Linked DNA regions of Marinobacterium aestuarii. The protein of the gene in region 1 interacts with the protein of each later gene in a pairwise test. Links are inferred from orthologs where the notes say so. Each region holds a gene or a part of one and is shown on either strand. Other genes may lie near its edges.

The links.
Region 2: the proteins of A8C75_RS02575 (region 1) and sfsA interact in binary tests that used the Escherichia coli proteins (3 or more experiments, as listed by UniProt). The link is inferred for Marinobacterium aestuarii from one-to-one orthologs.

What each region holds. Positions count from the first base shown.
Region 1 is NZ_CP015839.1:591,622-607,280, forward strand. The notes cover bases 6,666-9,520. They hold A8C75_RS02575 (glutamate-5-semialdehyde dehydrogenase), read left to right. Parts: upstream 6,666-7,392; coding sequence 7,393-8,649; downstream 8,650-9,520. Other genes in these bases: A8C75_RS02570 (hypothetical protein), read right to left, coding at 6,666-7,134; nadD (nicotinate-nucleotide adenylyltransferase), read left to right, coding at 8,656-9,324; rsfS (ribosome silencing factor), read left to right, coding at 9,331-9,520. Also shown: A8C75_RS02550 (metallophosphoesterase), read left to right, coding at 1-471; A8C75_RS02555 (YqiA/YcfP family alpha/beta fold hydrolase), read left to right, coding at 519-1,148; parE (DNA topoisomerase IV subunit B), read left to right, coding at 1,165-3,063; parC (DNA topoisomerase IV subunit A), read left to right, coding at 3,097-5,352; more of A8C75_RS02570, read right to left, coding at 5,455-6,665; more of rsfS, read left to right, coding at 9,521-9,672; 23S rRNA (pseudouridine(1915)-N(3))-methyltransferase RlmH, read left to right, coding at 9,678-10,145; mrdA (penicillin-binding protein 2), read left to right, coding at 10,153-12,075; rod shape-determining protein RodA, read left to right, coding at 12,116-13,258; mltB (lytic murein transglycosylase B), read left to right, coding at 13,272-14,330; A8C75_RS02610 (septal ring lytic transglycosylase RlpA family protein), read left to right, coding at 14,327-15,211; A8C75_RS02615 (D-alanyl-D-alanine carboxypeptidase family protein), read left to right, coding at 15,280-15,659. UniProt on the Escherichia coli protein: Catalyzes the NADPH-dependent reduction of L-glutamate 5-phosphate into L-glutamate 5-semialdehyde and phosphate. The product spontaneously undergoes cyclization to form 1-pyrroline-5-carboxylate.
Region 2 is NZ_CP015839.1:5,036,436-5,039,586, forward strand. Bases 1-2,999 are described here. They hold sfsA (DNA/RNA nuclease SfsA), read right to left. Parts: upstream 1,853-2,999; coding sequence 1,148-1,852; downstream 1-1,147. Other genes in these bases: A8C75_RS23480 (energy transducer TonB), read right to left, coding at 1-725; A8C75_RS22145 (Rieske (2Fe-2S) protein), read left to right, coding at 837-1,151; A8C75_RS22155 (pyridoxal phosphate-dependent aminotransferase), read right to left, coding at 1,852-2,999. In the rest of the region: more of A8C75_RS22155, read right to left, coding at 3,000-3,015. UniProt on the Escherichia coli protein: Binds to DNA non-specifically. Could be a regulatory factor involved in maltose metabolism.

The DNA.
Region 1 (15,659 bases):
AGCGACTACTGGCGTATTCTGCTGCTGGACTCCAGCGCCCACCCTGATGGCCGTGGTAGTGGCAGCCTGTCCGACGGGGAGCTGGAATGGTTGCGCCAGCAACTGCAAAGTGCCGGCCAGCGCTGGGTGTTTATCGCCTTGCATCACAATCCCGTGGCTCTTGGCAGCGCCTGGCAGGATGCCATCATGCTGGGCAATGCCCCGCAGTTGTGGGCCATCATTGATAGTTATCCACAGGTGCGCGGGCTGATATTCGGTCATGTGCATCAGCAGCAGCATCTGCAGCGCGGCCAGATAGAGCTGTTTGCTGCGCCCTCCACCGCGATGCAGTTTGAGGCGGGCTGTGAAAATTTTCAGCTTGAAACCGATGGCGCGCTGGCGCGTCCCGGGTATCGTTATTACGAATTGCAGGATGATGGCCGCATAGAGGCAAGGCTGTGTCGCGTAGAGCTGCCGGATTGCGTCAACTAGGCCCCTCCGGTATGGTTCCGCCATAGTAGTATCAGCAAGGAGCGGGGATGACGCAGACCCATTTTATCTATGTTCACGGCTTTAACAGTTCCCCCGCGTCTATCAAGGCCCGCATCCTGGGTGACTACCTCGAGGGTGAGGGTTTGGCGGCGCACTACAGCGTGCCGGCCCTGTCGCACTGGCCGGCAGAGGCCATGGCGCAGCTCGAAGCACTGCTGGCCGACAGGCTGCAGCCCGTGCTGCTGGTGGGCAGTTCACTGGGGGGCTTTTACAGCACCGCGCTGGTGGAAAAATACCCGCATTGTCGCTGCGTGCTGGTGAACCCGGCCGTCGCGCCCCAGGTATTGCTGGCCGGCTGGCTGGGCGACAACGAAAATCTCTATACCCACGAACACTACCAGCTGACGCCAGAGCATCTGGCCCAGCTGCAGGTGCTGGTCTGCCCCGAGCTGCATGCGCCGGAACGTTATCTGTTGCTGCAGCAGACGGGAGATGAAACTCTGGATTATCGCGAGGCGGTGGCCCGTTATGCGGGCTGCGTGCAGTTTGTGCAGCCCGGAGGCAGTCATGGTTTTGACCGTTTCGAGGATCTGCTGCCGGCGATTCTCGCCTTTGCGGCCGGGCGCATCGAGTTGCCCGAAGCCGTAGCTTTACCCTTCTCCCAGCTATCGCATTGACAGGAATCCGCAACCGATGGCGACACAATACACAGCCGAGGCGATTGAAGTCCTCAGTGGTCTGGATCCGGTAAGACGCCGGCCGGGCATGTATACCGAAACCGACCGTCCCAACCACCTGGCCCAGGAGGTGATCGACAACTCCGTCGATGAGGCGCTGGCCGGCCACGCCAAACAGATCGACGTCGTGCTGCACAAGGACAGCTCCATGACCGTGAGCGACGACGGCCGGGGCATGCCGGTGGATATCCACCCCGAAGAGAAAGTCAGCGGCGTTGAGCTGATCCTCACGCGGCTGCATTCCGGCGGCAAGTTCAACAACGACAACTACCAGTTTTCCGGCGGCCTGCACGGCGTGGGTGTGTCTGTGGTCAATGCGCTGTCGCGCCTGCTGGAAGTGCAGGTCAAGCGTGACGGCAATGTCTATCGCATCGGCTTTGCCGATGGTGACAAGGTGTCTGAACTCGAAGTCATCGACAGCTGTGGCAAGCGCAATACCGGCACCAGCCTGCGCTTCTCGCCGGACCCGAAATACTTCGACAGCCCGAAATTCAGCGTGCCGCGTCTCAAGCATGTACTGCGGGCCAAGGCGGTGCTCTGCCCGGGGCTGCGGGTCACCTTTGTCGACCAGAGTGATGCCAAGTCCGAGAAGGAAGAGTGGTATTACGAAGATGGCCTGGTGGCCTACCTCAAGGGCTCGACTCAGGTCTTCGAGGCGCTGCCGGCTGAGCCTTTCAGCGGCAGCCTTACCGGTGAAGAAGACGCGGTGGAGTGGGCGGTGCAGTGGCTGGTGGACGGTGGTGACATGGTGGGCGAAAGCTACGTCAACCTGATTCCCACGGCCCAGGGCGGCACCCATGTAAACGGCTTTCGAACCGGTCTGCTCGAAGCCATGCGCGAGTTCTGCGAGTTCCGAAACCTGCTGCCCCGGGGCGTCAAGCTCAGCGCAGATGATGTGTGGGAGCGCTGCTGTTATATCCTCTCGGCCAAAATGCGCGATCCACAGTTTGCCGGTCAGACGAAAGAACGGCTGTCGTCGCGCAAGATTGCCGCCTTTATTTCCGGTGCCATCAAGGATTCTTTTTCCCTGTGGCTGAACCGCCATGTGGAAGAGGGCGAACAGCTGGCGGAGCTGGTGATCAGCAATGCCCAGCGCCGTCTGCGTTCCAACAAGAAAGTGGTACGCAAGAAGGTGACCCAGGGGCCGGCACTGCCGGGCAAGCTGGCGGACTGCTCCGGCGGCGACGCCATGCAATCCGAGCTGTTTCTGGTGGAGGGCGACTCGGCCGGGGGCTCGGCCAAGCAGGCACGGGACCGCGAATTCCAGGCCATCATGCCGCTGCGTGGCAAGATACTGAATACCTGGGAAGTGGACTCCGGCGAGGTGCTGGGGTCGCAGGAGATTCACGATATCTCCGTGGCTATCGGCGTTGAACCCGGTTCCGACAATCTCACCGGTCTGCGTTATGGCAAGGTCTGCATCCTTGCCGACGCCGACTCCGACGGTCTGCACATAGCTACTTTGCTGTGCGCACTGTTTGCGCGTCATTTCCGCCCGCTGGTGGCCGCCGGCCATATTCATGTGGCCATGCCGCCGCTGTTTCGCATCGACGTCGCCAAGGAGGTGTTCTACGCCCTGGACGAGGACGAGAAGAACGGCATCATCGAGCGCATTCGTGCCGAGCGCAAAAACGCCAAGATTGGCGTACAGCGCTTCAAGGGTCTGGGTGAAATGAATCCGCTGCAGTTGCGTGAGACCACCATGGCGCCGGATACCCGCCGCCTGGTGCAGCTCACTATCGATACGGAAGAAGGCGACGACACCGACGAAACCATGGATATGCTGCTGGCCAAGAAGCGCTCGCCGGATCGCAAGAGCTGGCTCGAGATCAAGGGCAACCTGGCCGATATCTGATGACGGGCACGGGTGCCCGGACGGAAGCTTAAAATGAGTACAGAAACCACGTTTGAAAACGGCGTCGAACGGCTGTCGTTAAAGAATTTCAGCGAGAAGGCCTACCTGGACTATTCCATGTACGTCATTCTCGACCGTGCGCTGCCGCATATTGGCGATGGCATGAAACCGGTGCAGCGCCGCATCGTCTATGCCATGTCGGAACTGGGCCTCAAGGCCACGGCCAAGTACAAGAAATCGGCCCGTACCGTCGGTGACGTGCTGGGCAAGTTCCACCCCCACGGCGATTCGGCCTGCTACGAAGCCATGGTGCTGATGGCGCAGCCGTTCAGCTACCGCTATCCGCTGGTTGATGGCCAGGGCAACTGGGGCTCGCCGGATGATCCCAAGTCCTTTGCCGCCATGCGCTATACAGAGTCGCGCCTGGCGCCCTATGCCGAGCTGCTGCTGCGCGAGCTGGGCCAGGGTACGGTTGACTGGCTGCCCAACTTTGATGCCACCCTGCAGGAGCCGGCGGTACTGCCGGCGCGCCTGCCCAACGTGCTGCTCAACGGCACCACCGGCATTGCCGTGGGCATGGCGACGGATATACCGCCGCACAACCTGCGTGAAGTGACCAGTGCCTGCCTGCATCTGCTGGACCATCCTTCGGCGGATGTGCAGTCGCTGTGCGAATTCATTCCCGGGCCGGACATGCCCACGGACGCCGAAATCATCACCCCGGCCCATGAGCTGCGCAAGCTCTACGAAACCGGTCGCGGTTCGGTACGTATGCGTGCGGTCTATATCCGTGAACAGGGTGAAATTGTGATCACGGCGCTGCCGCATCAGGTTTCAGGCAACAAGATTCTGGAGCAGATCGCGGCCCAGATGCAGGCCAAGAAACTGCCAATGGTGGCGGATCTGCGGGATGAGTCCGATCACGAAAACCCCACCCGGCTGGTGATTATTCCGCGCTCCAACCGCGTTGATATCGACCAGTTGATGGCACATCTGTTTGCCTCCACTGATCTGGAACGCAGCTACCGCGTTAACCTCAACATGATAGGTATCGATGGCCGGCCCCAGGTGAAGGATCTGCGTCAGATCCTGACCGAGTGGCTCAGCTGGCGTACCCAGGTGGTACGCCGCCGCCTGCAGTATCGCCTGGATAAGGTGCTGGACCGGCTGCACCTGCTCGAAGGCCTGATGATTGCGTACCTCAATATCGACGAGGTGATCGCCATTATCCGCTACGAGGAGGAGCCCAAGGCCGAAATGATCCGGCGCTTCAATATCAGCGAGCGCCAGGCCGAAGCGATTCTGGAGCTCAAGCTGCGCCACCTGGCCAAGCTCGAAGAGTTCAAAATCCGTGCCGAGCAGGACGAGCTGGAGGCCGAGCGCAAGCGTATCGAGGAAATCCTGGGTTCAGATTCGCGCCTGCGCAAGCTCATCAAGGATGAATTGAAGGACGATGCCAAGACGTACGGTGATGACCGCCGCTCGCCCATAGTGCAGCGCAACGAAGCCCAGGCCTTCAGCGAGAAGGATCTGCTCAGCGCCGATCCGGTGACGGTAGTGATTTCCAAACAGGGCTGGATTCGTGCCGCCAAGGGGCACGATATCGATGCCGAAGGCCTGAGTTACAAATCCGGTGACAGTTTCAAGCTGGCCTGTGCCGGGCGCATGAATCAGCCGACCCTGCTGCTCGACTCAACCGGGCGCAGCTATACCCTGGATACCCATACGCTGCCGTCGGCGCGGGGACAGGGTGAGCCTGTGACCAGCCAGCTGTCGCTGCCCAAGGGGGCGACCATTGAAGGCATGTTCTCGGGGCAAGATAACGATAGGGTGCTGTTGGCCTCGGATGCGGGCTATGGTTTTGTCGCCAAGGTGTCTGATCTGAGCAGCAAAACCAAGAACGGCAAGGCGGCGCTGACACTGCCGGAGGCGAGCCTGACCCTGATGCCTATTCTGGTGAAGGATGCAGCACGGGATCTGCTGGCGGCGGTCACCAATGAAGGCCGGCTGCTGGTCTTCCCGGTGGCGGATCTGCCGGAGCTGGCGCGGGGCAAGGGCAACAAGATCATCAATATTCCGGGGGCGCGGGCCAAGGCGCGGGAAGAGTATCTGACCGCACTGATCACGCTGGATCCGGACCGGGCGCTGGTGGTGCACGCCGGGCGGCAGCACCTCAAGCTCAAGCCGGCGGAGATCGATCACTATCGTGGTGAGCGTGGCCGGCGCGGCAACAAGCTGCCACGGGGTTATCAGCGGGTTGATCGTCTGGAAGTGGAGGGAGACGAGTAGAGGGCAGCGGCTGCACGCGCCCTGACATACGATAAAGGCGCTGGCGACCTCTGTGTCGTCAGCGCCTTTTTGCTGTCTGGCCTGGGGTGCGTCCGGCTGAGATCAGCCGGTCTTGCTGATCAGGTGGCTGGCCTGGCGCTGCAGCAGCTCCTCGTAATCCTCGCTCAGGCGATGGATCAGCACCTTGTCTTCGTCCTCGCGCCTGACATCGGCGTGCTCCAGCAGATTGTCCTTCAGGTCCGGTACTTCGGTCAGCGCCGTGTGGCTGATCAGTTCGTTGCTCTGGGTGCTGCGAGTCAGGAACTGGACTTCTTCCAGCATCAGTGCGGGTTTCAGGCAGTTACCGCGGACCAGTGCTATATGCAGGTTCAGTACCGGCTGGAAACCACGAATACGGCCCTGGTTAAAGGCCCGGTACAGCAGGGTGAACAGCTTGGCGGCACAGAGCGCATTGGCGCCGTGGGCGTCGTCGTCGGTGGGCTGGCGGAACCAGATGCGCACGTCGCCGTTGTCCTGGGGTTCGATGTCGCCACTGTAAATGGCGGCGATCTGATGGGCGAACTGGCGGTAGTGGGTCAGCAGCTCGGTGCGTTCGTCTTCATCGACATACTCGGCATGGCCACTGGCGGCATCGATCAGCAGCAGATAGCTGGCTTCATCCGGCGCCAGTCTAAGTTCCAGTTCGTGCTCAAAGCTGTACAGACCCAGTTGAGTCTCGGCGCGTTCGCGCAGTGGATTGGGCGCGCTCGGGCGCTCGGGTTCGGCGGCAGCCGATTCATCGTCGTCAAACTCCAGATCCTCGTCGATAAAACGGGGTTCCTGGGGACGTTCGGATTCATCCGGCTGCGGCGCCGAAGGCATGAAACGGGGCATCAGGCGTTCCTTCACCGGCCGCAGCAGATCCAGCAGTCCCTCGAAGCCGGACTCTTCCCGCTCAGGCTGTCGGCGTTTGTTTGAAGCGTCGTCCTGATCGTCGTATTGATCACTATTCTGGCCAAAGTCGTCGGTGTCGTTGAGGGGCTGATAATCCTCATCGGCTGCGGCCGATGCGTCTGCATCTTCGGCCGGGAAGTCGTAACGCCGGTTATCATCCTCAGTCTCGGCATTGTCCTGTTGCAGCTTTGCCTCAGCCGAACCTTCCGCCGGGAAGGTCGCTGGGTTTAGCCCGCTCATCGGTTCCGTATCCCGCGCTGTGCCTGCCTCCTCTTCCAGCTCGGCATCTGCCAGAATTTCATCGTATTGTTCGGCATCACTGGATTCCCGTGGAGGGCGGGGGTTCAGCGTCATGGCCAGGGTCAGCAGGGCCACCAGGGCGCTGCCGAGCCAGAGCATGGCCACCAGGGTCAGCTGCCCCAGGCGTTGCTCCCGGGCGGGGGCCGGATCGAGCCAGAACAGCATGCGGCCCAGGGGCTGCTGCTCGCGTTCCAGCATCAGCTCGCGTTCCAGCGGTCCTTCGGCTTCACCGCTGCGGGCGACCAGCTCGTTGGTCTGGTTATAGAGTGCGATGCCGCGCACTTCGGGCTGGTCGCCCAGCTCGTTGATCAGGTAGTTCAGGCTGACGCGGTCGTCGGCCAGCAGCAGCGGTTGCAGCAGTACGGCGGACTGGCGCATCAGCTTGCCGCCGGATGCCAGCGTTTGTGCCTGGGCATCCTTGCTGGCGCTGAACCAGAGATAGCCGCTGCTGAGCAGCAGGCCACAGGTCAGGATCATGGCCAGTTGCAGCAGCAGGCGACGACGCAACGGGGACGGAATAGAGGTGATATGGGGCTGGACTGCGGACATAGTGTGCTGGGTTATCCAGAGGCGCGTGGAAATTGGACGAAACCGATCATAACAGCTCAACCGGGGCCGGCACAGTGCTGCCGGGCTGCATGTTGCAGCGCACTCAAAGGTCATTTAAAACACCGGTTGCAGTGGCCTGTTGGTGTATCGGTTTGGGTGTCGCTTTCGGCGCTTGCAGCAAAAGTGAAATCCTTCATGCAAGATCCGGGTTCCGGACGGTATAATGCGCAGGTTAACGACCGGAGTTAAGGGCAGGGCATGAACGTAGAGGCATACATGATCGAGCTGGGTCAGCGTGCACGCGAGGCGTCGCGGCTGATGGCACGTGCTGAAACCGGCATCAAGAACAGGGCGTTGCTGTACATGGCCGAGGCCATCGAGGCAGGACGCGATACTCTGGCGAGCGCGAATCAGCAGGATCTGGAAAGCGCCCGGGCCAATGGCCTGGATGCAGCCATGCTTGACCGCCTGGAGCTGACACCGGCACGTATCGATACCATGGTCGAGGGGTTGCGTCAGGTGGCGACACTGGCGGATCCCATTGGCGGTATCACCGATATGAATTATCGCCCCAGCGGTATCCAGGTCGGCAAGATGCGCGTGCCCCTGGGCGTGATCGGCATCATCTATGAGTCGCGTCCCAATGTGACGGTCGAGGCGGCGAGTCTGTGCCTGAAGTCCGGCAATGCCGCCATTTTGCGCGGTGGCTCGGAATCGATTCATTCCAACCAGGCGATTGCGGCCTGCATTGCCGCGGGCCTCAAGCGCGCCGGGCTGCCGCAGACCGCCGTGCAGGTGGTCGAGACCACCGACCGTGCCGCCGTGGGTCAGTTGATCACCATGCCGGAGTACGTCGACGTTATAGTACCCCGCGGTGGCAAGGGCCTGATCGAGCGGGTCAGCCGTGATGCCCGGGTACCGGTGATCAAGCATCTGGACGGTATCTGCCATGTCTTTATCGACAGTGAGGCGGATATCTCCAAGGCGATCAATATCGCCCTCAATGCCAAGACGCACCGCTACGGCACCTGCAATACCATGGAAACCCTGCTGGTCGACAGCAGTGTGGCCGCCAAGGTGTTGCCGGAGCTGGCCGGCGCCTATGAGCAGGCCGGTGTCGAGCTGCGCGGCTGTGAACGCACCCGCGCGCTGCTGCCGCAGATTCTGGCGGCAACGCAGGAAGACTGGTCCACCGAATACCTGGCCCCCATTCTGTCGATCCGCGTGCTGGACGGCATGGATGAGGCCATCAGCCATATCAACCAGTATGGCTCCCACCATACCGATGCCATCGTCACTGAAAACTACACCAAGTCGCGGCGCTTCCTGCGGGAAGTGGATTCCAGCTCGGTGATGGTCAATGCCTCGACGCGCTTTGCCGATGGTTTCGAGTACGGCCTGGGGGCCGAAATTGGTATTTCCACGGACAAGATTCATGCCCGTGGCCCGGTCGGCCTTGAAGGCCTGACGTCGCAGAAATACGTGGTGCTGGGTGATGGTCATATCCGTCAGTAAACGGACATGACCGCTACCGGCCCTGCGGATGCCCTGGTTTTCATGGGCGGCACCTTCGATCCCGTGCACAATGGCCACCTGCGCACCGCGCTGGAGATCCAGCAGTGGATGGGAGTCGAACAGGTCTGCCTGATCCCCTCGAAGGTCCCGGTGCACCGCGAGCAGCCTGGCTGCTCGTCGGAACAGCGTCTGGCCATGGTAGGCCTGGCGGTGGAACACGAGCCTGCCCTGCGGGTGGATGCGCGTGAGGTGCTGTCGGACCAACCGTCCTACAGTCTGCTCACGCTGCAGTCGCTGCGGGCCGAGATCGGACCCGCCCGGCCGCTGTGCATGGTGCTGGGAATGGATGCCTACCTTGGGCTGGCCAGCTGGCATGGCTGGGAACAGCTGCCGGATTACTGCCACATCATAGTGGTGTGCCGGCCCGGTTATGTATACGAGCCGGATGAACGGATGCGCCGTTTCCTCCGTGCCCACGAAACCCGTTCGCTGGGTACTGTGCTGGGGTTACCCTGCGGCCACGTGCTGATGCACGAACTGACGCCGCTGAGTATCTCGGCCACCCAGATTCGCCAGTTGGTGGCGAAGGGGCTGTCACCCCGTTACCTGTGTCCAGACCCCGTCTGGCACTATATGCAACAACACAAACTTTACGTGATTGAAGAGGATAGTTAACCCAAGATGCGGATTGATCAACTGGTCACCCTGGCGCAAACCGCGCTGGAAGATATGAAAGCCAAAGATGTCGTGTTACTTGATGTGCAGGGCAAATCCAGCGTGACCGACTTCATGCTGGTCGCCAGCGGAACCTCCCATCGCCATGTGAACTCCATTTCCCAGGGCGTGATAGACACGGCGAAAGCAGCGGGCGTGATACCGCTTGGCACCGAAGGCCAGACCGGCGGTGACTGGGTGCTGGTGGATCTGGGCGATATCGTTGTCCATGTCATGATGCCGGATGCCCGCAGCTTCTATGATCTGGAGCGGCTGTGGAGCTTTGACGCGGCTAAGGCAGCAGAGTAACGGCGATGAAAGTACGTCTGATTGCCATTGGCGGCAAGATGCCCGGCTGGGTCACCCAGGGCTACGATGAGTACGCCAAGCGTCTGCCGGCGGATCTGACGCTGGAGCTGGTGGAGTTGCCACTGGGTCATAGGGGCAAGGGCGCGGATCTCGCCCGGGCCAAGCGTCAGGAAGGTGATCAGATGCTGGCGGCTATCCCCAGAGGAGATCTGGTGGTGGCGCTGGAGGTGGAAGGCCGCAACTGGTCGACCGAGCAGCTGGCATCGAACATGGAAGGCTGGCGCATGGGGGGGCGAAACGTATCCTTGCTGATCGGCGGTCCGGACGGTCTGGATGCCCGCTGCAGTGCAGCGGCTGAGCAGCGCTGGTCGCTGTCGGCCCTGACGCTGCCCCATCCGCTGGTGCGTGTGCTGCTGGCAGAGCAGCTCTACCGCGCCTGTACCATTTTGCAGGGTCACCCCTACCACAAATAGCGATTTCATGGCCTTCGAACGCTTCAAGGATTACAGCCAGGAAAGCCGCACCTTTGGTGCCCGGGCAATGCTGGCCTTTATGCTGGTGGTGGTGCTGGTGGCGGTGCTGATAGGCCGGCTCTACTTTCTCCAGGTGGTGCAGTACGACCGTTATGCCGCCATGTCGGAGGACAACCGGGTGCATCTGCAGCCGGTGGCGCCGACCCGTGGTCTGATCTATGACCGCAATGGCGTTTTGCTGGCCGAAAATCGCCCCAGTTACAGCGTGACGGTGCTCAAGGAAGAAGTGCGGGACCTTGAGGGCACGCTGGAAGTCCTCAAGGAGCTGATTCCCATTACCGAGTCCGAGCTGGAGCGCTTTGACAAGCGCTACCGCCAGCGCCGTCGTCCGTTCGAGACGGTACCGGTACGCTTTCGGCTTACCGAACCGGAAATCGCCCGCATTGCCGTCAATTATCACCGCTTGCCAGGTGTGCAGGTCGAGGCGGATCTGATCCGTTACTACCCCTACGGTGAGGCTGTGGTACATGCACTGGGCTATGTCGGGCGCATCAACGAGGCCGAGTTGCAGCGGGTGGAGGCCAATAACTACGCCGCCACGCACTATATCGGCAAGCTGGGTATCGAGAAATTCTACGAACCGCAGCTGCACGGAGAGGTGGGTTTCCAGAAGGTCGAAACCAATGCCCGTGGCCGGGTGTTGCGCGTGCTGGAACGCGTCGATCCGGTGCCGGGGGATGATCTGGTGCTGAGCCTTGATCTGCGTCTGCAACAGATTACCGAACGGCTAATCAATGGCCGTCGTGCTTCTGTGGTGGCGATAGATCCCAAAACGGGTGGAATTCTGGCGCTGGTGAGCGAACCGGGCTATGACCCCAACCTGTTTGTCACCGGTATTTCGACCGCAGACTACAGCGCGCTGCGGGACTCGCCCGACCTGCCGCTGTTCAACCGTGCGCTGCGCGGCGGTTACCCGCCGGCGTCGACCATTAAGCCGCTGATTGCCCTGGCGGCGCTTGATTCAGGCACCGTATCACCGAGTCATACGGTGTGGGATCCGGGCTTCTTTACCCTCAGTCAGGGCGGGCGTCGCTACCGCGACTGGAAGCGCGGCGGCCATGGCCGGGTGGACCTGAATCTGGCGCTGGCCCAGTCCTGTGACGTCTGGTTCTACGATGTCGGCTACCGCATGGGGATCGACAAGATGTCGGATTACCTGGGTCGCTTTGGCTTTGGCGCTGTCACCAGTCTCGATCTGCCCGAAGCGGTGCCGGCGGTGCTGCCCTCCAAGGAATGGAAACGCAATGCCCGCAATCGCCCCTGGTATCCCGGCGATTCGGTCAACCTGAGCATCGGTCAGGGCTTTTTTGTCGCCACGCCGCTGCAGCTGGCGACGGCCGCCACGGTGCTGGCCAATCGCGGCAAGTGGGTGCAGCCCAAGCTGTTGCAGGGCGTGCGTACCCAGGGTGAAAAAGGTGATATCAGCATCAAGATGCCGACGCTGGATGACGCTCAACCCGTGCCTGAAGACGTGACCTTGAAGTCCGATGCCTACTGGCAGCAGGTGATCAAGGGCATGGTGGATGTTATGCACGGCGAGCGCGGTACCGCGCGCAAGGCCGGCAAGGATGCGGGTTATATCATCGCTGGCAAGACCGGTACTGCCCAGGTGGTGGGTATCAAGAAGGATGAACGCTACGATGCCTCCAAACTGTCGGAGCGAAACCATGACCATGCGCTCTTCCTCGCCTTTGCGCCGGCGGATGATCCCCAGATCGCCGTGGCCGTGGTGGTGGAAAACGGTGGTGGCGGCTCCAGTACGGCTGCGCCCATAGCCCGTCAGGTCATGGATGCCTGGCTGCTGGGTATAGATCCCAGTGAAGATCCCATGGAGGAAGAAGTGCTGCAGGAAGTGGAAATATCACGATGATGATCGAATCGGCCTCTGTTGCAGGTCTGGGAGAGCTAGCATGAGTCTGCGTGATTTTCAGCGCACCATGCCGGAGTCCGGCCAGCATCTGGCGAAGCGCCCAGGCTGGTGGTCCCATACCCATCTGGATGCCTGGATGCTGCTGTTTCTGCTCATGCTGTGCGGCTTCGGGCTTTTCGTGCTCTATAGCGCCTCCGGGCAGGACATCGGTTACGTCAGCCGGCAGGCGATTCGCATGGGGGCGGGTCTGCTGGTGCTGGTTGTGCTGGCTCAGGTTAATCCGAGGCATCTGGCGCGCTGGGCGCCCTGGATCTTTGCCGCCAGCGTGCTGTTGCTGCTGGCGGTGTTGCTGGTCGGGGTGGGTGCCAAGGGTGCGCAGCGCTGGCTGGCACTGCCGGGATTCCGTTTTCAGCCATCGGAAATCACCAAGCTGGTGCTGCCGCTGATGATTGCCTGGTATCTTTCGAGCCGGCCGTTGCCACCGCGGCCATTGCACATTATTGTCTCGCTGGTGCTGCTGGGCATTCCGTCGGTCATGATCATGAAACAGCCGGACCTGGGTACCTCGCTGCTGATTGCGTCCTCCGGCATTTTCGTGCTGCTGCTGTCGGGCATTCTCTGGCGCTACGTGCTGGCCGCCATGCTGGCGGCCGGGGCTGCGTTGCCGGGGCTCTGGATGGTGATGAAAGACTATCAGCGTCAGCGGGTACTCACTTTCCTTGACCCCGAGAGCGATCCGCTGGGCAGTGGCTGGAATATTATCCAGTCCAAGACCGCCATAGGTTCGGGCGGGGTTTGGGGCAAGGGCTATATGGCCGGCACCCAGTCGCAGCTGGACTTTCTGCCCGAGTCCCACACCGACTTCATTATCGCGGTCATTGCCGAGGAAATGGGGCTGATCGGTGTGCTGATTCTGCTGTTCCTGTATCTGCTGGTGATCGGCCGCGGCCTGATCATCGCCAGCCGGGCGCCGGACAGCTTTGGCCGTCTGGTGGCGGGCAGCATTATTCTGACGTTCTTTGTGTATGTATTTGTAAACATCGGCATGGTCAGCGGACTCTTGCCGGTGGTTGGTGTGCCGCTGCCCTTGATCAGTTATGGCGGTACCTCTATTGTGACGCTGATGGCAGGGTTCGGCATTATGATGTCGGTTCATACCCATCGGCAGATGCTGCGTCGTTAAACAGGGATTTAGTATGCAAAAAGTTTTGGTTCCCGCTTTGGTTACACTGGCGCTGGTATTGCAAACCGGCTGTGCTTCAACAGCGGTTGGTCATGTCAGCAAGGACGCAGCCCCGACACCGGTGACGGCGGCCGCTGCCGGCAAGGGCTATTCGCAGCATCCCGAGGCGCTGGGGCTGATCGACGAGATGGTGGCCGAAGGAGTGGATCGCGCCTACCTGGTCAGCCTGCTCGATCAGGCGCAGCGCCAGGAGTCTATTCTCAAGGCCATGTCGCGCCCGGCGGAAAAGCGCCTCACCTGGGGCGAGTACCGCAAGATCTTTATTGAACAGAAACGTATCGACCAGGGCCTTCAGTTCTGGCGCGAGCACGCCGATACCCTGGCCCGGGCCGAGCAGCAGTTCGGTGTGCCGGCTGAGGTGATCGTCGCCATTATCGGCGTTGAAACCCGCTACGGCCGTATTACCGGCAGTTACCGCGTGATCGATGCGCTGGCGACGCTGGGGTTTGACTATCCCAAGCGCGGCGCCTTCTTCCGCGGCGAACTGAAGGAATACGTGCAGCTGGTGCAGGAAGAAAAGGTTGATCCGCTGTCACTCAAGGGCTCCTACGCCGGCGCCATGGGTTACGGTCAGTTTATCCCGTCGAGCTTTCGCGCCTATGCGGTGGACTTCGATGGCGACAACAAGCGTGATATCTGGAGCAATCCGGTGGATGCCATCGGCAGCGTTGCCAACTACTTCGCCCGCCACGGCTGGAAAAAGGGTGAGCCTGTGACCAGCAATGTGGTGATCAATGGCACCGCAGACAGCAGCTGGTTCAATGCCGATCTCAAGCCGGACCTTACCCTGGCGCAGTGGGCCGAGCGCGGCATCAGCACCCGCAAGGACCTGGATCAGACACAGAAGGCGACCCTGATGCAGCTGGAGATGGCCGAAGGTGACGAATATCGCTTTGGTCTGCATAACTTCTACGTCATCACCCGTTACAACCACAGCCGGCTCTATGGCATGGCGGTGCATGAGCTCAGCCAGATGATCGGTGCGGCCTACCGGGGGAGCAAGCAGGGGTGAGTTTCACACAAGTACGCCTGTCTCTGGTAGTAGTGCTAGCGCTGCTGGCCGGTTGTTCGTCTACGGTAAAACAGACCGAAGACAGTACCGGCGGGACCCCCGTACCCGAAGCCAATGCCGGTCGCTATGCCATGAAGCACGACAAGGCGCCGCTGGAAATGGTGGATGTGTCCAAGGTGCCCGATGCAGTGCCGCGGCTGGAGCCCAAAAGCCTGAGGGGGAATCGCAGTCCTTACGAGGTGTTGGGGCAGCGTTACCATATCATCGAGGAAGCGCGGGGCTACAAGGAGCAGGGCACCGCCTCCTGGTACGGTCGCAAGTTCCACGGTTACGAAACCTCCAACGGCGAAGTCTACGACATGTTCAGTATGACGGCAGCGCACAAGTCGCTGCCGCTGCCGAGCTATGTGCGGGTGACCAATGTTGATAACGGCCGCCAGGTCGTGGTGCGGGTGAATGACCGCGGTCCCTTCCATGCAGGACGGGTGATTGACCTGTCCTACGCGGCGGCGTCGCGGTTGGACATGATGGGCGAGGGCACGGCCCGTGTCTCGCTCGAAGTGCTGGATCCGCGCGCGATGCTCGCTGCGGCCCCCGCCCTGACAGCCGGGAAAAAAGTGGCTCCAGGACCCGGGCGCTATCTGCAGGTGGGAGCCTTCTCGGACCGTGCGGCCATCGAGCGCATCGAGCAGAATATTGGGCAGTTGTCTGCGGGTTTGAACCTGCGGGTGTCACCCGTGACCCAGGAAGGCCGCACCCTGTACCGGGTGCAGCTGGGGCCCGTGCCTGACAGCGAAACCGAAGCGCGCCTGATGCGCCAGCTGGCCGATGCCGGTTACACCGCCGCCCGTCCGGTGGACTTACCCCTATCGCCTGAGTAGAGTAGAACTTTTAGTCTTCCAAGACGTCTACCCTGCACCCAATTTTCCGCAGACTGATAACGAGAATCATGGCTCAACGACCGATATACACCCGACTATGCGGCTTTTTCCTCTGTTCACTTCTTGTCGCTGGCCCCGTACAGGCTGAAACGCCTACCCTGAACGCAACCCCGACGCTCAATGCGACCCCGACACTGTCGCCGGCCGAGCTGATTCCGGCGTCGCCCCAGATTGCGGCTACCTCCTATCTGGTGATGGATGCCGAAACCGGCGAGATTCTGCTCTCCGACAAGGAAGACGAGCAGTTTGCCCCCGCCAGCCTGACCAAGATGATGACCGCCTATATCGTCGAGTACGAGCTGGCCAAGGGCAACATCTCCAAGGATGATATGGTGCTGATCAGCGAAAAGGCCTGGCGTACCGAAGGTTCGCGCATGTTCGTGCGTGA
Region 2 (3,151 bases), 4.4 Mb from region 1 along the record:
GCCCTGTCGAGCAGCGGATAACCGGACGATTGCAGCACCTGTGCCGCCGTTACCCGTCCCTGGGTATCCAGATCCAGCCGCAGCAGCACCTCCCCCTCCTGGTCGCGACGCCGTGCCAGTGGCGGATACGCCGGCGGCTGGGGCGGGCTGCGCCAGCTGGCCTGTTGCTGCTCGATCGGTCCATCTGCCTCCTGGGCGCCGGCCAGCGCCGGCGCCACAACTGATGCAGAAGCCGCAGAGGCCGCGCCGCCAGCATCAGCCACCATTGAGTCCGCTATCGGTGCAGGCACAGGATCCGGAAAAGGATCCGGCTCGGGCTGACGCTCGGGTTCAGGTTCGGATACGGGTGGCTGTGGCTGTGGCTGTGGCTGTGGCTGTGGCTGTGGCTGTGGCTGTGGCTGTGGCTGTGGCTGTGCAGTATTTTTGACGGGAGCGGCAGTGCTCGCAAGCGCTCTTGCTGACTCTATTGCAGGCGCAGGTTCTGGCGTTGGCGCTGGCTGCAGCGGCATATCTTCAGGCGCCGGAGCCACTACCGCGTCCGGGGCTGGCGCCGCCATCTGTATCTGAATATGTGACTCGCCGGCAGTACGCCCCCTGGTTGCGCCCGCACTGGGGCCGTCCCCCGACGCCAGCCAGGAGGCGGCCAGCAGAAGGTGTGCCGCGCCCGAGAGCAGCAGCATCAGCAACAAGGGGCTCAGTGTCTTGCGGGGTATCGGGCCTTGCACGCAGGTTCCGGCTCTCTTAGCATTCGTGGATGCGCATTATAGAGGCCGACCGCCCCACTGTGGGTGAAGAGGCCTCAAGTCTGCGTTATCCCCGCTCACTTTGGATTCAATATGACTGTCCTTTGCAACATCAGCGAGATTCCGGCCCAGAGTGCCCGCGGCTTTACCCTGGATGGCCGCGCACTGGTTGCCGTACACCATAACGGTCGTTTTTTCGTCTACGAGAACCGCTGCCCCCATCGAGGTGTCGAGCTCGAATGGCAGCCCGACCAGTTTTTCGACTTTGAAGGCAACTATATTCAGTGCGCCACCCACGGTGCCCTGTTCAAGATAGACACCGGCGAATGTATCGCCGGCCCCTGCAACGGTCAGGCGCTCAACCAGGTGGCATTCAGTCAGATAGACTGCCAGATAGTGCTGCTCTAGAGCACGATCTCAAGCCGGCGACTCAGCACCAGCTCATCAGGTGTCGGCATGGCGCCATAAGCTAACAGCTCCACGCCGCCATCACGCGCCTCACGCAATAACCGCCCGTAGGCCGGATCTATCGCATCGGCAGGCCGTACCCGCTCGATACCGCCGTGGGGCACACAGAACAGCAGCACCGCCCGCACACCCTGGCGGGCCAGCAGCATCAGTTCTCGCAGATGCTTTTGCCCGCGCAGCGTCACCGCATCGGGAAAACTGCCCCAGCCATCCGCTTCGAGCAGGGTCACGTTCTTGACCTCAATCCAGGCATCGGCAACGGCGCCCTCACTGAGCACCAGATCAATGCGGCTGCGCTCTTCGCCATAGGGCACTTCCTGGCGAATACTGCGATAGCCGGCCAGCTCCTCAATCCGGCCCTGCTCAATGGCTTCGCGCACCAGCGCATTGGCACGCCCGGTATTGATTGAGGCCAGATGACGCCCTTCCACCTCCACCAGCTCCCAGCCAAGCGGATATTTACGTTTGGGGTTGCCGGAATCCAGCAGCCAGACCCGACTGCCAGGCTCGGCACAGTTGCGCATGGAACCGGTATTGGGGCAGTGCACCGTGACGCAGCGCCCATCCGACAACTCAACGTCGGCCAGAAAACGCTTGTAGCGGCGCAGCAGGCGCCCTTCTATCAGATCGGTCAGCTGCATCAGCGGGCCAGCCGCCGGCGCAGACGCTCCAGCCCGAGTTCAATGCGTTCAAGACTGGTGGTATAGGAAAAACGGATAAAGTCATTGGCCCGGTACTGACCAAAATCCAGCCCCGGCGTCACGGCCAGATACTCGGATTCAAGCAGGTCCCAGCAGAACTCGAAGGCATTGTCGGTCAGATGACTGACATCGGCGTACACGTAAAAAGCCCCCTCGGGCGCTACCGGCACGCCCAGCCCCAGCTCGCGCAAACCACAGACAAGGCGATCACGCCGGGCGCCAAATTCATGCCGACGGGCTTCCAGAATAGCCAGGGTTTCGGGCTTGAAGGCCGCCAGAGCCGCATGCTGCGATACCGTCGAGGGCGAGATGTAGAGGTTTTGCGCCAGCTTCTCCAGCTCCGGCACCGCCTGCTCCGGTGCGACTATCCAGCCGAGTCGCCAGCCAGTCATGCCAAAGTATTTCGAGAAACTGTTAATCACGAAAGCATCGGGCTCCACCTGCAATACCGTCGGCGCATCGAAACCATAGGTCAGACCGTGGTACAGCTCATCCACCACCAGGTGACCACCCTGCTGCCGTACCACCTCGGCCAGCGCCGCCAGCTCGGCGGCATTCAGCACCGACCCCGTCGGATTGGCCGGCGATGCCAGCAGTACACCGGCGGTCTCGCTGTGCCAGTGCTGCCTGACCTGCGCCGGCGTAAGCTGGAAGTTGCAATCGGCATCCACCGGAATGAGCTGGGCTCGGGCCTCGATCAGGCGCAGAAACTGCCGGTTACAGGGGTAACCCGGGTCACTCATCATGAATGTCTGGCCGGGGTTGGCCAGCAGCGCAAACACCATCAGCAGGGCACCGGAGGCTCCCGCGGTAACAATGATCCGCTGCGGCGCTATATCCAGGCCGTAGCGCTGCTGATAAAAGCCGGCGATCGCCTCGCGCAGCTCAGGAATGCCTGTTGCCGGCGTGTACTGGGTGTGCCCCTGCTCGATTGCCACTCGAGCTGCCTGGGCTATAGGTGCGGCGGTCGGAAAGTCAGGTTCCCCCACCTCCATATGCACCACATCATGCCCCAGGGTTTCCAGTTCGCGGGCACGTTTGAGCAAATCCATCACCTTGAAGGATTCGATATCACCAACCCGGTCACTCCAGCGCGCTGTCATCGGCGTCTGCTCCTCGGCCTAAAAGCGCGGGATTATACCGCCACGAGCGCCCTGTGGCGCTAGCGCGACTGCACTGGCTAATTTGGTTATAAAGGCTAGCCTATTGAAAAGGGTTCTGGTAACTTCGTCGCCTTCC